3 regions of the Desulfomicrobium apsheronum genome follow, and region 1 is predicted to be linked to each of the others. Evidence: riboswitches for the same ligand, from Rfam matches in the RefSeq annotation. Region 1 holds a riboswitch; each other region holds the start of a gene.
The links. A riboswitch is a leader RNA that binds a small molecule or an ion and turns the genes downstream of it on or off. The one in region 1 is predicted to bind thiamine pyrophosphate.
Positions count from the first base shown of each region.

Region 1 (2,258 bases):
CACGCACTCGGCCGAGATGCCGATGAGCATGTCCGGACCCGTCAAGCGACGGGCGTCGGCGATGAGCATGTCGGTTTGGCCCAGGTGCACGCCGTCGGCGCTTACGGCCAGGGCCACGTCGATGCGGTCGTTGATGATGAGCGGGACGCCGGTTCCGACCAGCAATTCACGCACGGCCCGAGCTTCGGCCACGAATTCGCGGGTCGCGCAGCGTTTTTCCCGCAGCTGCACGCAGGTCACTCCCCCGGCCACGGCGGCGCGGACGATGTCCAAAGTGGAGCGGCCAAGAGACAGCTCTCGGTCCGTGACCAGGTACAGGGACAGATCAGGCATGGTGTTCCTCGCGGATGCGGCATTCCCTGGCCAGGTCCTCGGGTGTGAGATTGAAGAGGGCGTCCAGAAGATGGATCTGAAAGGAGCCGGGGCCGGCGGCCAGCGCTCCCGCCCTCTCTCCGGCCACCCCCAAAAAGGCCAGGGCCGAGGCGGCGGCGGAGACGGGATCGGGGTCCACCGCGTGGAAGGCGCCGACCAGGGCCGTGGCCGAGCAGCCCGTGCCCGTGACGCAGGGCATGAGCGAGTGCCCGCCTTCGATGACCAGCGTGCGTCGTCCGTCGGTGACCAGATCGGTGGGTCCGGTGATGGCCAGGGTGGTGCCCAGTTCGCGGGCCAGGGCTCCGGCGGCCTTGGCCGCGTCCTCGATGGAGTCAGTGGAGTCCACGCCCTTGGTGGCCGCGTTCTGTCCGGCCAGGGACAGAATCTCGGAGGCGTTGCCACGCACCACGCTGACCTTTGTCCAGGCCAGGATGGATTTTGCGGTCTCGGTGCGCAGGGTCGTCGCCCCGGAGCCCACCGGATCGAGGATGATGGGCTTGCCGAGCGCCGTGGCCCTGCGTCCGGCCTTGAGCATGGCCGCCACCCAGACATCGGTCAGCGTGCCTATGTTCAGCACCAGCGCCCCAGCGTAGGCAACCATCTCTTCGACTTCATTTTCGGCATGGGCCATGACCGGAGACGCGCCGCAGGCCAGAAGGGCGTTGGCGGTGTAGTTCATGACCACGAAATTGGTGATGTTGTGAATAAGCGGTTTGGTCTGTCTGAGGGCGCGCAGGTTGTCTGCGGCCTTGCGGGCAAAATCGGACACGGTGCACCTCGCACTGCTGTTGATATTTGGGTCAGCAGGGGCGAGGAATGGGGGGATTGGCCTGTCAGGGCCTCAAGTCTTGCAATTCCCTTCGCTGGCATGATCCAGATCAGGTTCAACGGGTATCATCTCAGGCTCCTCGCCACCCCTGCAAAAACTGATTTCTGGCTAGGACAAGCGGGATTGGCTGTCAAGCTCACTCCCCGACGGCACAGTTTCGCCCGGCGTCCTTGGCCTTGTAGAGGGCCTGGTCCGCGCGCAGCAGGGTCGTGTCCACGGGTTCTCCGGGCCTGTGAATCGTGAAGCCGATGCTGACCGTGGGGGCGGGAATTTCGTCGCGGATTCTTTGAGCCCCGATCACGGACTGGCGCAGCCGTTCCGCCACGACCGGAGCGCTGGTTGCGTCGCAGGCCGGGAAGAGGAACAGAAATTCCTCTCCGCCCCAGCGCGCGCACAGGTCGTATTCACGCAGCGAAAGTTCCAGGGCCCGGGCCACGGCCTGGAGCAACTGGTCTCCGGCGGCGTGTCCGAAGTTGTCGTTCACTTCCTTGAAATGGTCGATGTCCGCGATCATGACCGCGAATCCGCCGTCGGGCTTCCGCGTTGCCCGGGAAGCGGCTTCCTCCAGACGCATGGTCATGTAGCGGCGGTTGGGCAGGCCTGTCAGGGAATCGTAGTTGGAGGCGTGCTCCAGGCGTTCCTTGAGCTGATGCAGCATGGTCTGGTACTGGTCGCTGATGCGCACGATTTTTTCCAGCTGCCGGACTTTCTTTTCGTAATTGGCCAGATAGCCTTGGCTGCGTTCGCGTTCGGCGGCCTGAAAACGGTCCGCGATGTGGGTCAGCCGGTCCAGCAGGCGCTGTTGGTCGAGGTAACGCTCAAAGAGCGTTTCAAGCGCCTTCTTCCACCCCTCCGGAGGCGCGTCAGCGGCGAGAATGGCCTCGATGCGCGGCTCAAGGCTGTCTTCGGGCGGACACTGCGTCATGTTCATGACCTCGGGGCGATGGTGAAGGGAAAGGTGCAGTCTTCCTTGAATTCCTCGGCCAGTTCGCCGACGCGTTCGTTTTCCGGATCATAGCTCCAGGCGACGCTGACCGGTCGTCCGCCCTGGTGGGAT
Region 1 is NZ_FORX01000008.1:73,939-76,196, reverse strand. Features, by position in the region: gene thiE (thiamine phosphate synthase) at 1-333, opposite strand, end outside; gene thiM (hydroxyethylthiazole kinase) at 326-1,141, opposite strand; TPP riboswitch at 1,211-1,301, opposite strand; gene siaD (biofilm regulation diguanylate cyclase SiaD) at 1,338-2,132, opposite strand; gene siaC (biofilm regulation phosphoprotein SiaC) at 2,129-2,258, opposite strand, start outside.

Region 2 (2,258 bases), on a different contig from region 1:
GGGGTCCGAGGCCGTGGCGATGGCCGTGTTGACCAGACAGGCCGCGGCCCCCATCTCCATGGCCCGGCAGGCCTGGCTGGGAGCGCCGATGCCCGCGTCGACGATGATGGGCAGCTCCATTTCCTCGATGAGGATGCGAATCATCTCTTCGGTTCGAAGGCCCCGGTTGGTGCCGATGGGCGCGCCCAGCGGCATGATCGCCGCCGCCCCGGCATCGGCCAGGGAGCGGGCCACGTAGAGGTCGGGGTTCATGTACGGCAGGACCACGAAGCCTTCCCTGGCCAGGATTTCCGTAGCCTTGGCGGTCTCGTATCCGTCGGGCAGCAGGTAGCGGTTGTCGGAAATGACCTCGATCTTGATCCAGTCCCCGCAGCCCATGGCCCGGGCCAGTCGGGCGATGCGTACGGCCTCGTCGGCGTTGCGCGCCCCGGAGGTGTTGGGCAGCAGGGTCATGTGTGAGGGGATATGCTTCATGACGTTATCCGTCTTGCCGTCCAGATCCACCCGGCGCAGGGCCACGGTGATGACCTCGGAGCCGGAGGCCTCACACACAGGCGCGATGAGCGCGTCGTTGCCGTACTTGCCCGTGCCGGTGAACAGGCGGCTGCTCAGGCGCTTGCCACCGATTTCAAAAATGTCGGTATGTTCCATGGTGATTCTCGCTGTTTGCGGTGTGGGAAAGGAGTCTGGTCGTCATTGCCGGGGCAGGGTCAGCCGCCGCCGACAAAGCTCAGCAGTTCCAGCCGGTCGCCGTCGCAAAGGCTGGTGGAGGCGAATTTGTCGCCGGGCACGATGCTCTGGTTCAGTTCGGCCACGACCACGGATGGATCGAGGTTCATGGACAGGATCAGGCCTTGCAGTGTCTGGCCGGATTCCATGTCCTGGGTGCGTCCGTTGACGGTGATGTGCATGGGTGCCTCCGCGTTTTTGTTGCAGGCCGGGCGGAGCGCAAAAAAGAAAACCGCGCCGGATGGGGCGCGGTTCGATGAATGGGTGTTTTCCGGAACCAGCTTCCCTACGGCAGCATAATCTGCGTCAGGTCGTAAGGGTCGGGAACGTGTCCCCTCTCAGCCCATCGGGCTCCCCCAGCTTGTGGTTGGTAGCTTTATGTGGATCGGGTGGGGTTGTAAAGGTGAGGATGAGGTGGTTTGCGATGATGACTATGTCGGACACCGAGTGAGCGTTGCGGGGCGTTTCGGGCAAGGGCCGCCGAAACTCCCTCTTCGGCCTCGTAGAGTTCAGCCGTCGCCCCTCTGAACAGCGGCTCGCGCTCTGGACGACACGCGACGGCTGAACAAACGATGCCTGGATCGGTCAGACAGTCGCCGACCCTTGCCCGAAACACCCCGCAACGCTGCCGGACGTTTGAGGCTCCGTCGTTGCGTTGTGAAGGCAATGACTTCTTCTTTAATTTCGTAGAGTTGAGTTGATGCGTCAATGAGCGTTATTGATGTCGCCATCCAGAATTCAATCTATCGCAGCAAAAAGTAGTCATTCCCGCGAAGGCGGGAATCCATCCTGATGTTGAATGGTCGAAAGTAAATGAAATCAGAAGGCAGGGGGATGGGCTCAGGGCATGATCAGCGTCGTTTGGAAGGGGGGCGGGCAGAGGGGAGCCCTCTGCCCGGCGCCTTTTATTTGGCGTATTCGTATCTTTTGGTCACGCGGTCGGAGAGCTGGGCGTGGGCGTATCCTGCCTGGCGGGATTTGGCGAAACGCTCCTCGGCTTCCTGGCTGCACATGTCGCAGCCCTGCACCGGTACGTGCAGCCCCAGGGATTTGGGCGTCTTCGCGGTTTCGCTCTCGACGATGAGAAGTCCCGGGCAGTGCGGACAGTCCTTGAGACGCTCGACCTGGGTCTCGGTGATGTCGTCCGTGTCGTAGTAGATGGAGCGGCGACGCGTGAAATATCCGTTCTCGCGTACGGCTTCAGAGGGTCTGGGGTTGAAGTAGACTTCCGGCAGCTGGTCGCACAGGGCTTCGAGATAGTCGATGGTGGATTTTTGTTCGCGAATCTTCTCCCGGTCCAGATCGGGTTCCTGCACGGCGGAGAAATCCACTCCGGCCAGCGCCAGGCTGATGCCCAGGTTGACGTAGGGCAGCGCGCCCTTGATGGCGTATCCGCCTTCGAGCACCGCGATGTCGGGTTTGAGCATCTGGGTGAGCTTGGCGTAGCCTTGGGCCGTGAAGTTCATGTTGGTGATGGGGTCGGAGAAATGGTTGTCCTGCCCGGCGGAGTTGATGATCAGGTCGGGTTT
Region 2 is NZ_FORX01000022.1:63,691-65,948, reverse strand. Features, by position in the region: gene BMZ40_RS16890 (thiazole synthase) at 1-651, opposite strand, end outside; gene thiS (sulfur carrier protein ThiS) at 711-911, opposite strand; TPP riboswitch at 996-1,097, opposite strand; gene BMZ40_RS16880 (histone deacetylase family protein) at 1,635-2,258, opposite strand, start outside.
Region 2: another riboswitch for thiamine pyrophosphate. It lies ahead of thiS (sulfur carrier protein ThiS); the one in region 1 lies ahead of thiM (hydroxyethylthiazole kinase).

Region 3 (2,258 bases), on a different contig from region 1:
CCCTGATGCACATCGTCCATGTCAGGCAGGCAAAGATGCTCGGCGGGAGTCACATAGCACAGAAAATCCGCACCGGCCGCCGCCGCTACAGCGCCTCCGATGGCGGCGGTGATGTGGTCGTATCCGGGCGCGATGTCCGTGGTCAAAGGTCCCAGCACATAAAAGGGCGCGCCGTCGCAGATGCGCTTTTGCAACATGACGTTGCCCGCGATCTGATTCAGGGGCATGTGTCCCGGCCCCTCGATCATGACCTGAACACCTCTGGCCCTGGCCCGTCTGCCCAGCTCCCCGATGACCAGCAGCTCCTGGATCTGCGCGGAGTCCGTGGCGTCGCTGACCGCCCCGGGGCGCAGCCCATCACCCAGGCTCAGAGTGACATCGAAGCGAAACGCGATGTCGAGGAGCCTGTCGAATTCCTCCAGCAACGGATTTTCACGGTTGTTGCGTTCCATCCAGGCCGCCAGGAGCGCCCCGCCACGGCTGACGATCCCGGCCACCCGGTCCTGCGCATGCGTCCTTGCCACGGCCTCGCGGGTCACTCCGCAGTGCACGGTGATGTAATCAAGCCCTTCCGCGCACTGCGCCTCGATGGATTCGAGCAGCAAGGACGCGGTCATGGCTTCTATTGATTGTCCGGCATCGACCAGATCGGCGGCCACCGCATACAGGGGAACGGCCCCGACCATGACCGGCGAATGATGAAGGATCGCGCGCCGGGTGGTCATCAGATCGCGGCCCGTGGACAGGTCCATGACGCTGTGCGCTCCGGCCCTGACCGCCACATCGAGTTTGCTCAATTCAATGTCCAGCGCACCCTGCACTCCGGATGTCCCGATGTTGGCGTTGACCTTGGTTTTCAGGCCCGCGCCGATTCCCTCGACGGAAAAATTCCGCCCCACGTTCTTTGGGATGACGATCCGCCCCTGTGCCACGCCATCACGAATGATTTCAGGATCCAGATTCTCCTTCTCCGCCACTACCCGCATTTCAGGGGTAATCGTTCCCTCTCGGGCAAAAATCGACTGTGTCATGTTGACCTCGGTTGAAAATGAAAAAAGCCGCTTTCCAGCAAAGGAAAACGGCCGCACGAGCGTCACCATGTTTTTTCGTTTTCCTACGCTGGAATTATCCAGATCAGGTTCAAAGGGTATAATCTCAGGCTCATGCGAGCCACCCCCAACTTCTGTCGTGATGCTTAGTCGGTTCCAAACCCAAGGTCAACGGCGGGATCTTTCAAGGTGCGGCCCCTGCTATCTGGTCGCGCAGGGCGATTATTTCTTCGCGTAGCGGGTTCTCGCCCGGCAAATCCCGCAGGGCCTCGTCCAAAAGTCTCAATGCCTCGGCTTTCTCGCCAGTTCGAGACAGGACCAGCGCCCGGGTGCTCTTGAAAAGCACGTTACCGGGCTCGATCTTTAGAGCCTGGGCGGACCATTTCAGAGCGTCCCGCTCCTGCCCCAGATTTGTCTGGGCAAAGGCCAGATTGTTCATGGCCTCGGGATTTTCAGGATTTCGTTTCAGGGCCTGTCGGTAACTGGCCGCGGCCTGCGCCCAGTCACCCAGGGCCGCATGCACGTTGCCCAGATTGATGAGCGGCTGATCCCAGGAGCGGTCCTTGGCGGCGGCGGTTTCGTAGGCCATGAGGGCCAGATCAAGTTCCCCGGAAGTCTCGTAGGAGGCTCCGAGATCATTGTGTTCCCTGGCATCCAGCGGATCGGAGAGCACGACTATCCGTGGCGTGGCGCAGCCGGCCAGGGCAAAGGCAATGCAAAAGACAAGACAGCAGGCAAGGCGCACGGTTCACTCCAGAAACAGATATAGTCGGTTCATGCGTTCCCAGCGGTCGAGCAGGTCGCGATTGGGCAGAAACATGTCCCCGCTGGTTCCCACGTGCATGAGCAGCCCGCCGGGATCGTGATCGTATCCATAGACGACCACGTAATGCCCCTGGCTGAACATCTTCGTGCCCATGTCGAGCATGAGGATGACCGGCCCTCCAGAGTCGATCATGGCGCGGACCATGTCCAGGTCGCCGCGCCCGGATCGGGTCGTGAAACCCAGCGAACGGGCATGGTTCTCCATGTCGGGAAGCAGCGAGCGCTCAAGGCCCGGGGTGAAGACGCGGCGCGTCACTTCATCCAGGGCAACGTGCCTGCCGTGAAAAGCCAGCACCGAGGCCAGGGCCGCCGGTCCGCAGTCATTGACCTGGGTCTGGGGAACGAACGGCACCTGAAGCCGCACCGCGCGGGGAAAAGATTCCT
Region 3 is NZ_FORX01000005.1:194,385-196,642, forward strand. Features, by position in the region: gene thiC (phosphomethylpyrimidine synthase ThiC) at 1-1,031, opposite strand, end outside; TPP riboswitch at 1,095-1,188, opposite strand; gene BMZ40_RS07585 (tetratricopeptide repeat protein) at 1,234-1,794, opposite strand; gene BMZ40_RS07590 (cysteine peptidase family C39 domain-containing protein) at 1,798-2,258, opposite strand, start outside.
Region 3: another riboswitch for thiamine pyrophosphate. It lies ahead of thiC (phosphomethylpyrimidine synthase ThiC); the one in region 1 lies ahead of thiM (hydroxyethylthiazole kinase).